3 regions of the Streptomyces krungchingensis genome follow, and region 2 is predicted to be linked to each of the others. Evidence: riboswitches for the same ligand, from Rfam matches in the RefSeq annotation. Region 2 holds a riboswitch; each other region holds the start of a gene.
What was found. A riboswitch is a leader RNA that binds a small molecule or an ion and turns the genes downstream of it on or off. The one in region 2 is predicted to bind S-adenosylmethionine.
Positions count from the first base shown of each region.

Region 1: another riboswitch for S-adenosylmethionine. It lies ahead of ACSYGO_RS15250 (aminotransferase class V-fold PLP-dependent enzyme); the one in region 2 lies ahead of thrC (threonine synthase).
Region 3: another riboswitch for S-adenosylmethionine. It lies ahead of ACSYGO_RS37060 (putative leader peptide); the one in region 2 lies ahead of thrC (threonine synthase).

Region 1 is NZ_JBPUKY010000001.1:3,416,775-3,422,101, forward strand. It holds gene ACSYGO_RS15230 (NYN domain-containing protein) at 1-872, opposite strand, end outside; gene ACSYGO_RS15235 (hypothetical protein) at 907-1,146, opposite strand; gene ACSYGO_RS15240 (rhomboid family intramembrane serine protease) at 1,300-2,076, shown strand; gene ACSYGO_RS15245 (Lrp/AsnC family transcriptional regulator) at 2,119-2,400, shown strand; gene ACSYGO_RS15250 (aminotransferase class V-fold PLP-dependent enzyme) at 2,462-3,823, opposite strand; SAM riboswitch class IV at 3,996-4,112, opposite strand; gene trpD (anthranilate phosphoribosyltransferase) at 4,208-5,272, opposite strand.
Region 2 is NZ_JBPUKY010000001.1:5,098,206-5,103,532, forward strand. It holds gene thrC (threonine synthase) at 1-1,037, opposite strand, end outside; SAM riboswitch class I at 1,055-1,213, opposite strand; gene ACSYGO_RS22375 (glucosyl-3-phosphoglycerate synthase) at 1,471-2,442, shown strand; gene ACSYGO_RS22380 (alpha,alpha-trehalose-phosphate synthase (UDP-forming)) at 2,551-4,044, shown strand; gene otsB (trehalose-phosphatase) at 4,032-4,886, opposite strand; gene ACSYGO_RS22390 (DUF3263 domain-containing protein) at 5,035-5,271, opposite strand; gene ACSYGO_RS22395 (ABC transporter substrate-binding protein) at 5,316-5,327, opposite strand, start outside.
Region 3 is NZ_JBPUKY010000001.1:8,538,482-8,543,808, forward strand. It holds gene ACSYGO_RS37050 (ABC transporter ATP-binding protein) at 1-485, opposite strand, end outside; gene ACSYGO_RS37055 (glutathione S-transferase C-terminal domain-containing protein) at 617-1,261, opposite strand; gene ACSYGO_RS37060 (putative leader peptide) at 1,604-1,669, opposite strand; SAM riboswitch class IV at 1,706-1,851, opposite strand; SAM riboswitch class IV at 1,980-2,088, shown strand; gene ACSYGO_RS37065 (amino acid ABC transporter permease) at 2,425-3,405, shown strand; gene ACSYGO_RS37070 (amino acid ABC transporter ATP-binding protein) at 3,402-4,190, shown strand; gene ACSYGO_RS37075 (ABC transporter substrate-binding protein) at 4,313-5,327, shown strand, end outside.

The sequences.
Region 1 (5,327 bases), 1.7 Mb from region 2:
ACCGTCTCCGCCGGCCGCACCGACACGGGTGGCAGGGCGAGTTCGCGCCGCAGCCCCTGAGCGGCGTCCAGCACCGTGTCGAGGAGCAGCCGCACCCGCATGTCCTCGACACTGCGGCCCTCACGCGCCGCCCGCCGTGTCGCCTCCAGATTGGCCTCGACCTCGCCGAGGCGCGCCTTGAGCCGCCGGGTCTCGCTGTCGGAGGCGGACACCTGGGCCTGCGCCTCCGCCCGTACGCCGTCCATCTCGCCCTGGAGCTTGCGCAGGGCCGCCTCACCGCGCTTGACGTCGCTGAGGGCCCCGCGCAGCTTGCGGTGAAGCGATTCCGCTTCCTTCTTCGCCGACTCCACTTCCGAGCGCAGCCGTTCCGTCTCGGCCCTGGTCTGGCCGCGGGCCTCGGCGAGCTCCGCCCGCAGCCGCTCCAGCTCGGCACGGGTCTCCTCGTCGGCGCGTTCGGCGTCCGCCCGCAGGGCCTCCTCGCCGGCGGCGGTGACCAGCTTCACCCAGCCCGTGGGGCGCAGCACATAGGCCGCGGCCGCCACGTCCAGCGGATCCGCGGCCGGGGGCGGCGCGCCCGAGTCGAGGGCACCGGCGATCTCCGGCTGCGCCTCTCTCAGCTTCTCGGCGATGCGCTGTCTGAACAGCGTGTCCGTCTCCAGGGCGGCCGCCATGGCGTTCCCGGCGAACTTGGCCCGCCGATTGGGGGCGAACCGCGCATACTGCCGCAATTGGGCGGGCAGTTCACCGACGGTCAGCCCGCCGAAACCGTCGGAGACGATCTGCACGACGCGGCGGCGCACGCCGTCGGGCAGCGGACGGTCGAGCACCTCAGCGGCGCCGTCGTCCGGCTCCCCGCCTGTGGTCTCCGCCATCCGTCACCCCAATGTCTGTGCGGGGCCCGCTCCCTCAGGAGCCGGCACCCGGCCTGTCCACCAGTTCCACCTGGTCCACCGCGTTGCACCAGCGACACCGGACCGACTCGATGGTCTCACTGACCACCTCGCGCTCCTCGACCTTCGGCTCACCGGCCAGGTCGAGGTGCACATACTCGACGACCTTCGACGAGCGGGTCACGTCGAAACGCGTGAGGTTGCCGCACAGAGTGCAGCGCCAGCGCGTCTTGGCGTCCGGCAGGGGAACCGTCATGAGGCAGTCCGCTTCCTTCTAGTGTCCGTCCAGCGCCAGTCTCCTGGTGCATGTGGCTCGTAACCCTACGGCCTGGCAGCTCCCCGACGCTCCGCCGTCCACCGCGGCGAGGCGGTCTGTGTTCATCCGTCCCGTTACGCCATGCTCTGCACCATGATCAGCAAATGGAGTACGACGGTCGGCAAAGCGGTACGGAGTCAGTCGGCGCCGGTGACGTACGGGCTGATCGCCCTGTGCTGCCTGATCTTCGTGATCGGCCCGGCATCCGGCCTGAACCCGGTCTACGGCACCGGGGACACGCTGGCCGCCGCGCAGCGGGCCTACTTCCGGCGCTGGGGCGTGGTCCCCGGCGATCTGTTCGACGGAGCCGCACGCGAGGCGCTCACCCCCGCCACGGCCCTCTTCATCCACGGCAGTTGGCTCCATCTCCTGGGCAACATGCTCTTCTTCTTCGTCTTCGGGCTGATGACCGAGGAACGCATGGGGCATCTGCAGTTCGCCCTCTTCTACGTGTGCTGCGGCTATCTCGCGCTCCTCGGCTACGCCGCGGCCAACGCGGAGTCGCAGCAGTCCCTGGTCGGCGCCTCCGGGGCGATCTCCGCTGTTCTCGGCGCGTTCCTGTACCTGTTCCCCACGGCCCGGGTGACCAGTCTCCTGCCGTTCCTCTTCTTCCTGCCGCTGCGCTTTCCGGCCTGGGTGGTGCTGCCCTTCTGGGTGGCCCTCCAGGGGATGGCGGCGGGCCAGGACGACGGCGGCCCCGGGGTCGCCTATCTGGCCCATCTGGTGGGCTTCACACTCGGCTTCGGCTACGCGTGGCTGCGGTTCGGCCGGGCCGCCGCCGGGCCCGCCGAGGGGACACCGCCCCCGGCGACGGCCCGGCCGCACGGCGGACCCCCGGCGCGGCGACCGGGCAGCTTGGACCGCGAGTAGGGTGAGAGCCTCAGCAGCGGCCCCCGAGGGAGAGAACCAGCCGTGATCACCGCGATCGTCCTCATCAAGACCAGCGTGGACCGGATCCCCGAGATCGCCGAGTCGATCGCCGCGCTGGATTCCGTCAGCGAGGTCTTCTCCGTCACGGGTACGTACGACCTGATCGCGATGGTCCGGGTGCAGGCCCACGACGACCTGGCGGACGTCATCCCCGGCAAGATCAGCAAGATCCCGGGCGTCGAGGCCACGGACACGCACGTCGCGTTCCGCACCTACTCCCAGCACGACCTGGAGGCGGCGTTCGCGATCGGGCTCGACTCCTGATCGTGTGACCGCAGCACGAAGGGCCGCCCGGTCGCCGGGCGGCCCTTGACGAGAACCCCGCTCAGACGGCGGGCACGCAGCGGCCGTCCTCCGTGCGGTACCGCCACTTCGCGCCGTCCCGCACGAGCTCCTGCACCGCGGTGACGAAGCGCTCGACGTGCTCGTCGGGGGTACCCGCGCCGAAGCTGACGCGGATCGCGTTCAGGGACTTCTCGCCGGGCGCGGCCTCCGGGGCCCCGCACTCCCCTTGCGTCTGCGGGTCGCTGCCGAGCAGGGTCCTGACCAGCGGGTGGGCGCAGAAGAGGCCGTCGCGGACACCGATGCCGTACTCGGCGGAGAGCGCCGCGGCGAAGTGCGAGCTGTTCCAGCCCTCGACGACGAAGGAGATCACCCCGACGCGCGCGGCGTCGTCGCCGAAGAGCGAGAGCACCCGCACCTCGGGTACGCCGGCGAGACCGGCGCGGACGGTGTCGATCAGGTGGCGCTCGCGGGCGACCAGCGTGTCGAAGCCGGCCTCGGTGAGCGCCTTGCAGGCGGACGCGATCGCGTAGGCGCCGATGACGTTCGGTGAACCGGCCTCGTGCCGCGCAGCGGTGTCGTGCCACTCCACGTCCACACCGCCGTCCTCCCGCCGCGACACCTTGCGGCTCGCGCCGCCGCCCGCCAGATACGGGTCGGCCTCCCGCAGCCAGTCGGCGCGGCCCGCGAGGACGCCGGCGCCGAAGGGCGCGTACAGCTTGTGCCCGGAGAAGGCGACCCAGTCGACGTCGAGGTCCCGCACCGAGACCGGGTGGTGCGGGGCCAGTTGCGCGGCGTCCAGCACGATGCGCGCGCCGTGGGCGTGCGCGGCCGCGGCCAGTTCGCGCACCGGCCAGAGCTCGCCGGTCACGTTCGAGGCGCCGGTGACGCAGACCAGGGCGGGGCCGTGGGGATCGCGGTCGGCGAGGGCCCGCTCCAGCGTCGCGACCGCCTGCCCGGGGGTGCGCGGGGCGTTCAGGTACGTCACGTGCGCGTCCCGCCAGGGCAGCAGCGAGGCGTGGTGCTCGGTCTCGAAGACGAAGACCTGGCAGCCGGCCGGAAGGGTGGCGGCGAGCAGGTTGAGCGAGTCGGTGGTGGAGCGGGTGAAGACGAGCTGGTCGTCGGAGCGGCAGTCGAGGAATTCGGCGACGGTCCGGCGGGCGTTCTCGAACAGGTCGGTGGACAGCTGCGAGAGGTAGCCGGCCCCGCGGTGCACGCTGCCGTAGTACGGGGCGTACGCGGCGACGTCGTCCCACACCCGCTGGAGGGCGGGGGCGCTGGCGGCGTAGTCGAGCGCGGCGTAGCTGACCTCGCCGCCCGTCACGAGCGGGACGGTGACATCTCGCCCGAGAACGGCCAGAGGGGCACAAACGGACCGGTCGGCGGCAACGGTGGTGACAGACATGGCGAGCTCCTGTGAGAGGCAGGCGGAATCACCGCGCGGCCGGTGCACGGGGGCACGGCTCGGCGCGGGAAAAGCGTGAAAGGGGTACGCGGAGGCGGGGCTCGACGCCCTATCGCATTCGCTTGCTCACAGAAGGCTCCCTCGAACGACCAGGACCCCTGGTGACACGAGGGGTCCGCGCTTGCCGTAGACCTCGCTGCCTACGGCCTGGTCTTCACCCGGGGCACCCCGCCACGGACGGAGGGTTGCCGGACAGCCGGCCGGGGCCTGATGGCTGTCGCTCATGACCTGGTACAGCATCTTGCCAGAAGATCTTCGACGTGCAAGGCGCAGTCCAGGATCCGGACTGCGCCCTGTGTCACATCGGGTACGGACGGCAGTGGGTCAGGCGTTGCTGACCCGCACCCACCGGTCGAGGGCCTGCTTCGCGGCCCCCGAGTCGATCGACTCGGCCGCCTGCGCCATGGCGGCACGGATCTGTTCCGTGAGCGGCGCGTCGCCCGGCGAGAGCGCCACCAGCGCCGCCGCCGAGTTCAGCAGGACCGCGTCCCGCACGGGACCGCGCTCGCCGTTCAGCAGCCGTCGCGCGACGTCCGCGTTGTACGAGGCGTCGGCACCGCGCAGGGCCTCCACCGGGACCAGCTCGATCCCGACGTCACGCGGGTCGAAGCGCTCCTCGGTCACCTTGCCGTCGCGCACGACCCAGACGCGCGAGGTCGACGTGGTGGTCAGCTCGTCGAGCCCGTCGTCGCCGCGGAAGACCAGCGAGGAGTTGCCCCGCTCGGCGAAGACACCGGCCACGATGGGTGCCATGCGCGGGTCCGCCACACCGACGGCCTGGGCCTTCACCCGTGCCGGGTTGGTCAGCGGGCCGAGGATGTTGAACGTCGTCCGGATCCCCAGCTGGCCGCGCGCGGCGGCCACGTGACGCAGCGCCGGATGGAACTTCACGGCGAAGCAGAGGGTGATCCCGGCCTCCTCGGCCACCTCGGCGACCCGCTTCGGCGTCAGTTCCAGATTGACGCCGAGCTTCTCCAGGACGTCCGAGGCGCCCGAGGCCGACGACGCGGCCCGGTTGCCGTGCTTGACGACCTTGGCGCCGGTCCCGGCGACCACGATCGCGGACATCGTGGAGATGTTCACCGTCTTCGCGCCGTCGCCGCCCGTCCCGACGATGTCCACCGCCGGGCCCGGCACCTCGATCACATTGGCGTGCTCGTACATCGTCCGGACGAGTCCGGAGATCTCCTCGACCGTCTCGCCCTTGGCGCGCAGCGCCACCGCGAAGCCGGCGATCTGCGCGTCCGTCGCCTCGCCGCGCATGATGCGGTCCATCGCCCACGCCGTGTCGTCGGCGCTCTGGTCACGGCCGTCGAGCAGGCCGTTCAGTACCTCGGGCCAGGAACGGCCCGCCGCGATGTCGCCTCCAGCGGGGGTCACAGCACTCATATGCCGCTCCTGGGTTCGTAGACACGTACAAAAGGCGGGTACGCACGCACGTACC
Region 2 (5,327 bases):
TCGTCGTTCACGTCCTCCACCGCACCGCCGGTGCGCCGCGCGATGTCGAGCACGTACGGACCGTCGGCCGGGTTGCCGATGGCCAGCGACTTGGCGATGGTGTCCGGCTTCTGCGGGCGGACGACGTCCTGCCCGGCCTTGTAGGCGACGGAGACCGGCGAGCAGCCCTCGGCCTGGGCGCCGAAGATCTTGTACGGCCTGTCCTCGACGAGGCCGAGCTTGATCAGCTCCTGGAGACCCTTGTCGATCTTCGTCAGCTGGGAGCCGGAGGCGATCGGGACGACCAGCTGGTCCGGGAGCTTCCAGCCGAGCTGCTCGCAGATCTCGTACGCGAGGGTCTTGGAGCCCTCCGCGTAGTACGGGCGCAGGTTGACGTTGACGAAGCCCCAGCCCTCGCCGGCCGGGTCGCCGATCAGCTCGGAGCAGAAGCGGTTCACGTCGTCGTAGTTGCCCTGGATGCCGACGAGTTCGCCGCCGTAGACCGCGGCCATGACGACCTTGCCCTGCTCCAGGTCGTGCGGGATGAACACGCAGGAGCGGAAGCCGGCGCGGGCCGCGGCGGCGCCGACGGCGCCCGCGAGGTTGCCGGTGGAGGAGCAGGACAGGGTGGTGAAGCCGAAGGCGCGGGCGGCCTCCAGGGCCTGCGCGACGACGCGGTCCTTGAAGGAGTGCGTCGGGTTGCCGGAGTCGTCCTTCACGTAGAGGCCGCCGGTCACGCCCAGTTCGCGGGCGAGGTTGTCGGCCTTGACGAGCTTGGTCCAGCCGGGGTTGATGTTCGGCTTCTCGGCGACGTCCGCGGGGACGGGCAGCAGGGGGGCGTAGCGCCAGATGTTCGCGGGGCCCGCTTCGATGCGCTTGCGGAGTTCCTCGGCGTCGTAGGCCGAGTAGTCGTACGCGATCTCCAGCGGGCCGAAACACTCCTCGCAGGCGAAGACCGGGCCGAGGGGCACGCGGTGGCCGCACTCCCGGCACGAGAGGGCGGCGGCGGGACCGAGGTCGACGGAGTTCGTGGTGGTTGCAACTGTCTGCGCAGCCATGGAGGCGAGGCCCTTTCTCCTCATCTTCCTCACGACGCATCTCGCCGTGAGACGGATTTGGCACCTTCCCGAGCCGGGAGCCTCGCGGTGCGATCGAGATGTCGATCGGTACGAGACCGGCTGGAGGGTTGCCGGGGCTTCATCGGGCCGTATCCCTCTGCCCCTCTGGATGAGCGGTATTTGATTGTTTGACTGTTGAACTGCTTACGCGCCGACGATCCAGGACATGCGATGGTCATCCGCGTTGTTCAAGACTGTAACCGACGGCCAGGACAGTTGAACCAGTCGTCCGAACCGCGAGACGACCCCAGGGGGTTTCGTTTGGATCTCGCGGACCCGGGCTGATCCGAACCGAACCCCCTAGCCGATCAGCCGCTGCCACGGCGGGCATGCCGATGAGAGCATGTGATCAAACAGTGAGGAGCCGCAGACTGTGCTGGAAGAAGTTGAGCGCTGGCTGGGCACACGCTCCTGGTCCGTGTCCGATCGCCCGCTCCACAAGCTCATGGCCGCGAAACGCGCCACCAGTTCGACGGTCAGTGTGGTCCTGCCCGCCCTCGACGAGGAGGAGACGGTCGGCGACATCGTCGCGATCATCCGTCACGACCTGATGGAACAGGTCCCCCTCGTCGACGAGATCGTCGTCGTCGACTCGGGCTCCACGGACCGCACCTCCGAGGTAGCCGCCGCCGCGGGCGCGCGGGTCGTGCACCGCGACGCCATCCTGCCGCGCATCCCGGCCGTGCCCGGCAAGGGCGAGGTCCTGTGGCGGTCGCTGCTCGTGACGAGCGGGGACATCATCTGCTTCATCGACGCCGATCTGAAGGAGTTCTCCTCGGACTTCGTCGCCGGGATCGTGGGCCCGCTGCTCACCGAACCGGGTGTGGACCTCGTCAAGGCCATGTACGACCGGCCGCTGACCGTGTCCGACGGTTCCGCGTCCGGCGCGACGGCGGCCGGTCAGGGCGGCCGTGTCACCGAGCTCATGGCCCGTCCCCTGCTCAACATGCACTGGCCGCAGCTCGCGGGGTTCGTCCAGCCGCTGGGCGGCGAGTACGCGGCCCGCCGCTCCCTGCTCGAACAGCTGCCGTTCCCCGTCGGGTACGGCGTCGAACTGGGCATGCTCGTCGACGCGCTGCACCTGGTGGGCCTGGACGCCCTCGCCCAGGTCGACGTCGGCGTCCGCAAGCACCGTCACCAGGACGGCCAGGCGCTCGGCCGGATGGCCGCCGCCATCTACCGCACCGCGCAGCTCCGGCTGGCCCGCGGGCACCTCGTCCGCCCGGCCCTCACCCAGTTCGAGCGGGGCGAGGACGGCTTCGAGCCGCGCACCTACTCCGTCGACACGGAGGAGCGGCCACCGATGGCGGACATCGCCGAATACCAGTCACGCAGAGTGGCATAGCCCCGGTCTGCGAAAACACGGAGTGACCGACTCCGCCGGTCGTATACGGCCTGTTCGTACCGTCGTCCGTACGTTTGAGCGTTTCCGGGCCGGGCTAGGTTGAGGCGTATGGCTTCCACGGCTTCTGCGCAGGGCGCTGCCCACCGCATTCTCGTCGCGTCCAACCGCGGCCCGGTCTCGTACGAGGTGCGCGAGGACGGTTCGCTGCACGCCCGGCGGGGAGGCGGCGGGCTGGTCTCCGGCCTCTCCGCGATCGGTCCCGACGCGGGCGCCCTGTGGGTGTGCTCGGCGCTCGGCGACGGCGACCGCGAGGCGGTGCGCCGCGGGGTCGCCGAGGAGGGCGTACGCATGCTCGACATCGACGCCGAGGTGCACTCCGACGCCTACAACGGCATCGCGAACTCGGTCCTCTGGTTCGTGCACCACATGCTCTACCAGACGCCCCTGGAGCCGGTCTTCGACGCGGAGTTCCGGCGCCGGTGGGCCGCCTACGAGACGTACAACCGCGCGTTCGCCGAGGCCCTGGCCGACGCCGCGGCCGAGGGTGCCGTGGTGATCGTGCAGGACTACCACCTGTGCCTGGTGCCCGGCATGCTGCGCGAGCTGCGCCCGGACCTCAGGATCGGCCATTTCTCGCACACGCCCTGGGCCCCGCCGGAGTACTTCCGGATGCTGCCGGACGACATCCGCGCCCAGCTGGTGTGGGGCATGCTCGGCGCCGACCGGCTCGGCTTCCTCACCTGGCGCTGGGCCCACGCCTTCATGATCTGTGCCGGACAGACCGACGGCGAGCGGATCTTCCCCAGCTGGCCGAGCGGCGACCCACGCAGGGCCGTCGACCACACCCCGACCGGCCGCCCACCGGTGCGGTCCACCGAGATCGGTGTGCACGGCCTCGGCGCGGACGCGGACTTCCTGCGCCGGCGCGCGCACGAACCGGACGTCGACGAGCGGATGGCCGCGCTGCGCGAGCAGATCGGCGAGGGCCGCAGGACCATCGTGCGGGTCGACCGGACCGAACTGTCGAAGAACATCGTGCGCGGGCTGCTGGCGTACCGGCAGCTGCTCGACGACCACCCCGAGTGGCACGAGCGCGTCGTGCACGTCGCCTTCGCGTACCCCTCGCGCCAGGACCTGGCCGTCTACCGCGACTACACCGCCGAGGTGCAGCGGCTCGCCGAGGAGATCAACTCCCGGTACGGGAAGCCGGGATGGACCCCGGTCGTGCTGCACGTCAAGGACGACTTCGCCCGGTCGCTGGCCGCCTACCGGCTCGCCGACGTGGCCCTCGTCAACCCGATCCGTGACGGCATGAACCTCGTCGCCAAGGAGGTCCCCGTCGTCTCCGACGAGGGCTGCGCGCTGGTGCTGTCCCGGGAGGCCGGCGCCTACGAGGAGCTGCGCGAGGACGCGATCGAGATCAATCCTTTCGACGTGACCGGCACGGCGCGGGCGCTGCACGAGGCGCTGACCATGCCGGCCCACGAGCGGGCGGAGCGCACCAAGCGGCTCGCCGCCGCGGCGACCGCGCTGCCGCCCTCACGTTGGTTCCTGGAGCAGCTGCACGCGCTGGAGGCACTCGGCGGCACTCAGCCGAGCTGAGCCGCCAGCGCCGCCAGCAGGCGCACGACGCCGCCCGGGCCGTCCACCACCGTGTCGGACCGGTCGGCCAGTTCGGCGACCTCGGAACTGCCGCTGCACACGAGAAGGCCGGGGACGCCGTCGGAGCGGAGCTTGTCGACCGCGGCGAACGCCGGCAGGTCGCCCAGGTCATCACCCGCGTACAGGACGGACTCGGCGCCGATCTCACGGGCGTACTCCAGGAGCGCGACCCCCTTGTCCATGCCCGGCGGGCGCAACTCCAGGACCAGGCGGCCCGGTTCGACGATCAGGCCGTGGCGGGTCGCCAGGTCCGTCAGCGGCTCGCGCAGGGCCTCGAACGCGGCCTGCGGATCGCTCGCCCGCCGGGTGTGCACGGCGACGGCCCGGCCCTTCTCCTCGATCCAGGTGCCCTGCCAGGCGCCGACCCGGTCCAGCACCCCGGGCAGCTCGGCCCGGACGGCGGCGACGCCGGGGTGCGGCGCGGGGGCGGTGACCGTGCCGCTCACCGCGTCCCAGCGCTCCGCGCCGTAGTGGCCGAGGACCACCAGGTGCTCCAGGCCCGGCACGTCCGTGAAGCCGCCCTTGCGGACCGCGACCCCGGCCGGGCGGCCCGTGATCACGGCGACGGAGGCGACCTTGGGGGCGAGCGCCGCGAGCGCGGGGACCGCGTCCGGGTGGGCGCGGGCCTGGTCCGGGTCGGGGACGATCGGGGCGAGTGTCCCGTCGAAGTCGAGGGCGATCACGGCCCGGCCGGGCCGGGCGAGGATGGCGTCGAGGCCGTCGCGTCCCGCGGGGGTCGCGGGCGTCGGCAAGGAGTCCGGGGATTCCGTAGGGCTGCCCATGGGACGACCCTATCCACGGACGGGCGGGCTCACCCATGGCTGATCGCGACACGTCCGCGCCGGGCCCGGTCGTCGTGTACCCGCTCCCCGGCCGCCCGCGGACCAGGGGCCCCGCCCTCGGGGTCCTGCCCGGGCCGGGCCCGCGGGTTCAGCGCTCCGAGCGGCGGGAATCGCGCACCCGGCGGAGCCGGTTCACCGTGACCGGGTCGTGGGCCAGGGCTCGAGGGTCGTCCAGGAGGGCGTTGAGGAGCTGGTAGTAGCGGACCGGGGCCAGGCCCAGCTGCTCCCGCACCGCCCGCTCCTTCGCGCCGGGACCGGAGAAACCGCGCCGCTCCATGGCGAGAATTCCCCGCTCGCGGGCGCTGAGCCCATCCATGCCGTCCATGCACAGCACCGTAGCTCCCGGCGCCGACAGCGCCGGGAAACCCCCTAGCCCTGGCT
Region 3 (5,327 bases), 3.4 Mb from region 2:
GGCTCGTCCATGAGCAGGACCGGAGGGTCGGAGGCCAGCGCGCGGGCGACGCCGACGCGCTGCTGCTGGCCGCCGGAGAGCTGGTAGGGATAACGGCGGGCCATGCCCGGGTCGAGGCCGACCCGCTCCATGAGTTCGGCGGCGCGGGCGCGGGCGCGCTCCTTGGACCAGCCGAGGAGCCGCGGCACCGTGGCGATGTTGTCCAGGATCGTGCGGTGCTGGAAGAGCCCGGCGTTCTGGATGACGTAACCCATGGACCGGCGCAGTGCGTTGACGGGCCGGCTGCGGATGTCCTCGCCGTTGACCCGGATCGTTCCGCTGCTGGGCTCGACCATGCGGTTGATCATGCGCAACGTGGTGGTCTTGCCGCAGCCCGAGGGTCCGACGAGAACGGTGATGGAGTGGTCCGGTATCTGGAGGGAGAGGCGGTCGACGGCCACCGTGCCGTCGGCGTACCGCTTGCTGACATCTTCGATGGCTATCAAGAGTCGGAACCCTTCGGGAACGGCTTCGCTCGCACGTGGCGCGATCGTGTGTACGAGGGTGCGTAGTCTAGTCAGTTGATGTTCGATCGCGATTGCCGCAGGTGAAGGATCGCCGGGCGGGGCGGGTTCCGTCACCCGTCGTGCCGGGATCGCGGGGTGAGCTGGCACCGGGCACCCCAAAAGGCGGGGTGCCCGCCGAGCCGGCGCGCATAGGCGTCGAGGCGGGGGTGCAGGGCGAGGGTGTCGGCCAGGACGCCGGCCGGGCCGGCCTGGGTGAGCGCAGCCCACAGATCCACGTCCGCGGCGGTCAGCCGACGGCCCAGTACATAAGGGTGCGCGGACAGTCGGCGGTCCAGCGGCTCCAGCGCCGCGCACAGGACGTCCGCCGAGGCGGCCGGTGTGACGTCACGGTCGAGGAGCCGGGACAGCGCGTCGATGTCCGCGGCGAGCGCGGCCGGGCGCAGTGTGGTGACGTGGGCGGCGTCGGACCCGCCCGGGAGGCCCGCGAGATCGCGCAGGATGTCGGGGGTGTGATTGCTGACGACGCGTCCGCTCCAGCGGTCGCACAGCGTGGGGGCGGTCAACGGGCCCTCGTAGTGGTGCCAGGTGGCCTCGTAGGCACGGCGCAGCGCGGTGAACGCCCCTGGCGTCGCGGCGGGATCGACGAGGACCGTGGTCGCCACCGAGTCCTGAAGGCCCAGCAGACGCACGGTCACGGACAGCCGAAGCGACCGCGGACAGCCCTGCGACAGGTACAACTCGTAGCGGTGGGGCACCGGGTAGAAACCTCCGGCGGCTCCTACTCCGATGCGGCTGCGGATGCGCGGCGCACGGGCCGGCCCGGACGGTGCCCCGCCCCGGGGACGGAGGCCGGGCAGGGACGCGGCCGGGCCCGGGTCCCCGGGGAGCGGGCAACAGGGCGCCGGGGCACCGGGGTTGGAGGTGCTCGCGTCGGCCGCGGCGCCGCCGCATGTGCTGGAGATCCCTGAATCCGAAGCGCGCGACGATGTCTTGGGCATGACTCTCCCTGGGAACGACGAGGTCCCGGCCCCGCCCGTGGGCGGCGGCCGTGGAGGAACGGAGTGACTGCGCTTGCGTACCGGCTCGACGCGGCCGGTCTAGTAGGCGCTGGAGACCCGCTGCAGATCGATGTGCAGACGTCTCGTCAGATCGTTCCTGGGCATTCCCACCGGTCCCGCTCCAGGGTCCGCGCTCCTGCGCGACCACGCTTGCCCCACCACGCCGGCGGGACCCGGTCGTCACCCGGGGCACCCCGTCGCGGTGGAAGGGTTGCCTGTCAGCGGGCCGGGGCCGATCACCGCGTCGCACGGAAGAACCGAGTGACGAGGCGCTGACAATCGTGACCGTCCCCGTCAGTCTCGGCGGGCTCCCCGAAGCCGTCAAGAAGGCGTGGACCCGGTCTCACCAGGTGGTCATCCTGGCCGCCCGGCGTTGACATCGGTTTCCGGAAGTGCCTAACTTACGCCGCAGATCGGTCATGAGTGTCAGCGACAAGCCCTGGCTCGCTGTCCGGCAACCCTCCTGTCGCGGTGGGGTGCCCCAGGTGAGGACCGGACCGGAAGACCTTCGGTAAGCGCGAAGCGCCCACGGGCGGGAACAGCGATGGAGACGGCGATGCACACAGCTTCGAGGGAGGCCGCACGGCGGCCCCGCGGCTGCGTCCTGCTGTGCGCCGACCGCTGCGTCGACCTGCTCCGTGTCAACAGCGCCCTGTGTAGCGCCCCGGGCTGTGCCCGCTGTCGAGGCTGACGGCGTTCTGAACTCCTGACGCGCACCGCCGCAGCGGTGTGCCCACCATCCGCCCAGCCCCCGGTACCGGCGTCCTCCCGCTGTCCGTCGTCCGCGGCCGTCCCACGGCGCCGCGCCGACGTCGCGCCCGCACGCCCGCCCCGGGGTGTCCCTCCTTGCTGGAGCACTCATGAGTGAACCCCCCGGCGCCGCCGTGTCTCTCGCCGAGGCACCGCCCGCCCACCACCCGCCGAAACCGCTCACGGCCCAGCGGGTCCTGCCGCTGCGCAGGCCGGGCCGCTGGATCGGCACGGCCGTCGTCCTGGTCCTGGTCGCCCAGATCGTCCACGGCCTGGCCATCAACCCCTTCTACCAGTGGGACCGCTTCCGCTACTGGTTCCTGCGCCCCACGATCCTCGACGGCCTCGTCATCACCCTCGAAGTGGCCGCGCTCAGCGCCGTGCTGGGACTGCTCGGCGGGGTCCTGCTCGCCCTGGCCAGGCTCTCCGGCAGCCCGGTGCTGCGCGCGGTGAGCTGGCTGTACACGTGGCTGTTCCGCTCCGTGCCGCTGATCGTCGTGCTGATCTTCCTCTACAACTTCAGTGCCCTGTACAAGACGTTGAGCCTCGGCGTCCCGTTCGGCCCGGCCTTCGTCAGCTTCGACGAGTCGCGGCTCGCCACCGACATGGCGGTCGCCGTCGTCGGCCTCGGCCTCAACGAGGCCGCGTACGCCTCCGAGGTCGTCCGCGGCGGAATCCTCTCCGTCGACCAGGGCCAGCACGAGGCGTCCGCGGCGCTCGGCCTGCCGAAGAGCTACCAGTTCACCCGCATCGTGCTCCCGCAGGCCCTGCGGTCCATCACCCCGAACTACGTCAACCAGCTGATCGGCCTGATCAAGGGCACGTCCCTGGTCTTCTACGTCTCGCTGCTCGACCTGTTCGGCTCGGTGCAGACGATGGGCAGCACCTATCCCGGCGACATCGTGCCGCTGCTGCTGGTCGCCACGGTCTGGTACCTGATCCTCACGAGCGCCGTGTCCGTCGTCCAGTTCTACGTCGAGCGGCACTTCGCCCGGGGCGCCACGCGCACCCTGCCGCCGACCCCCCTGCAGAAGGCGCGCGCCGGCCTCGGTGACCTGCGGGCCCGGCTGCGCAAGGAGGCCGCCGTATGACCACCGCATCGACCCTCGAAGCGAGCCCCGCCGCCCTGGAGGTGCACGACGTGCACAAGTGGTACGGCACCCAACGCGTCCTCGACGGCATCGACCTGACGGTCCGTCCGGGCGAGGTCATCGTGATCCTCGGCCCGTCCGGCTCCGGCAAGTCGACGCTGCTGCGGGTGATCAACCATCTGGAGAAGCCCGAGGTCGGCCATGTCAGCGTCAACGGCGAACTGATCGGCGTACGCCGCCACGGCCGGCGACTCAAGGAGCTCGGCGAGCGGGCGATCCTGGCCCAGCGCAGCCGGATCGGCTTCGTCTTCCAGAACTTCAACCTGTTCCCCCATCTGACCGTCCTGGACAACGTGGCCGCCGCACCCGTCGCCACGGGGAAGCTGACGAGGCCCGCGGCCCAGGAACTCGCACGCGAACTCCTCGGCCGGGTGGGCCTCGGCGACAAGACGGGCGCCTATCCGCGCCAGTTGTCCGGCGGCCAGCAGCAGCGCGTGGCGATCGCCCGCGCCCTCGCGCTGCGCCCGGGGATCATCCTGTTCGACGAACCGACCTCGGCACTCGACCCCGAACTCGTCGGCGAGGTCCTGGCCGTCATCAAGGACCTGGCGGCCGGCGGCACCACCCTCGTGATCGTCACCCACGAGATCGGCTTCGCCCGCGAGGTCGCCGACCGGGTCGTCTTCGTCGACGGCGGCCGCATCGTCGAACAGGGGCCGCCCGGCCAGGTGCTGGACGCCCCGCGCCACGAGCGGACCCGGGACTTCCTCAGCAAGGTGCTCTGACCCGCACCCCCGCACCCCTCCCTGACACGCCCGGCGTGCCCCACCGCCCCCTCGCACCACCCGGCGTCAGGCCCCTCTCACCGTCACGTCACGCCCACCCTCACCCAGCGACAAGGACAGCCATGCCTACGCACTTCTCCCGACGCATCCTCGTACGCGGGGTCACCGCGACCACCGCGGTCGTCTCCCTGGCCGCCTCCCTGAGCGCCTGCGGAGGCGACAGCGACGCGGCGACCACGACCGACGCCGCGGGCACGGTGACCGTGGGCCGGCTGTCCAACGGTGCCGCGAAGACAGCCGAGTTGAAGGTCACCGAGGTGAAGTCGATCAGCAAGGAGCTGCCCGCGTCGGTCCGCCGCAGCGGCAGGCTGACGATCGGCGTCGGCGCCCTGCCCGACGGCTTCCCGCCGCTCGCCTACGTCGGCTCGGACCAGAAGACCCTCACCGGCGCGGAACCCGACTTCGGCCGTCTGGTCGCCGCGGTGCTCGGGCTGGAGCCGGAACTGAAGAACTCCACCTGGGAGAACATGTTCGTCGGCATCGACAGCGGCAAGGTCGACGTCGCGTTCGCCAACATCACCGACACCGAGGAGCGCAAGAAGAAGTACGACTTCGCCTCCTACCGCAAGGACGACGTCGGCTTCGAGGTCCTCAAGTCGAGCAAGTGGAACTTCGACGGCGACTACCGCAACCTGGCCGGCAGGACGGTCGCCGTCGACAACGGCACCAACCAGGAGAAGATCCTCCTGGAGTGGCAGACCAAGCTCAAGCAGGAGGGCAAGCAGCTCACCGTCAAGCACTTCGCGAGCAAGAACAGCACCTATCTGGCGCTCAGCGGCGGGAAGATCGACGCCTACTTCGCGGCCAACCCCGGTGTCGCCTACCACGTGACCCAGACCGCCAAGTCGCCCACCCCGACGCGCAGCGCCGGCACGTTCTCCGGTGCCGGGGCATCGCTCCAGGGCCTGATCGCCGCGACGACGAAGAAGGACAGCGGTCTGGCCGAGCCGATCGCCGACGCCGTCAACCACCTGATCGAGAACGGTCAGTACGCGAAGTGGCTGTCCGCCTGGAACCTCTCGAACGAAGCCGTCACCACCTCCGAGGTCAACCCGCCCGGACTGCCCCTCGACAACT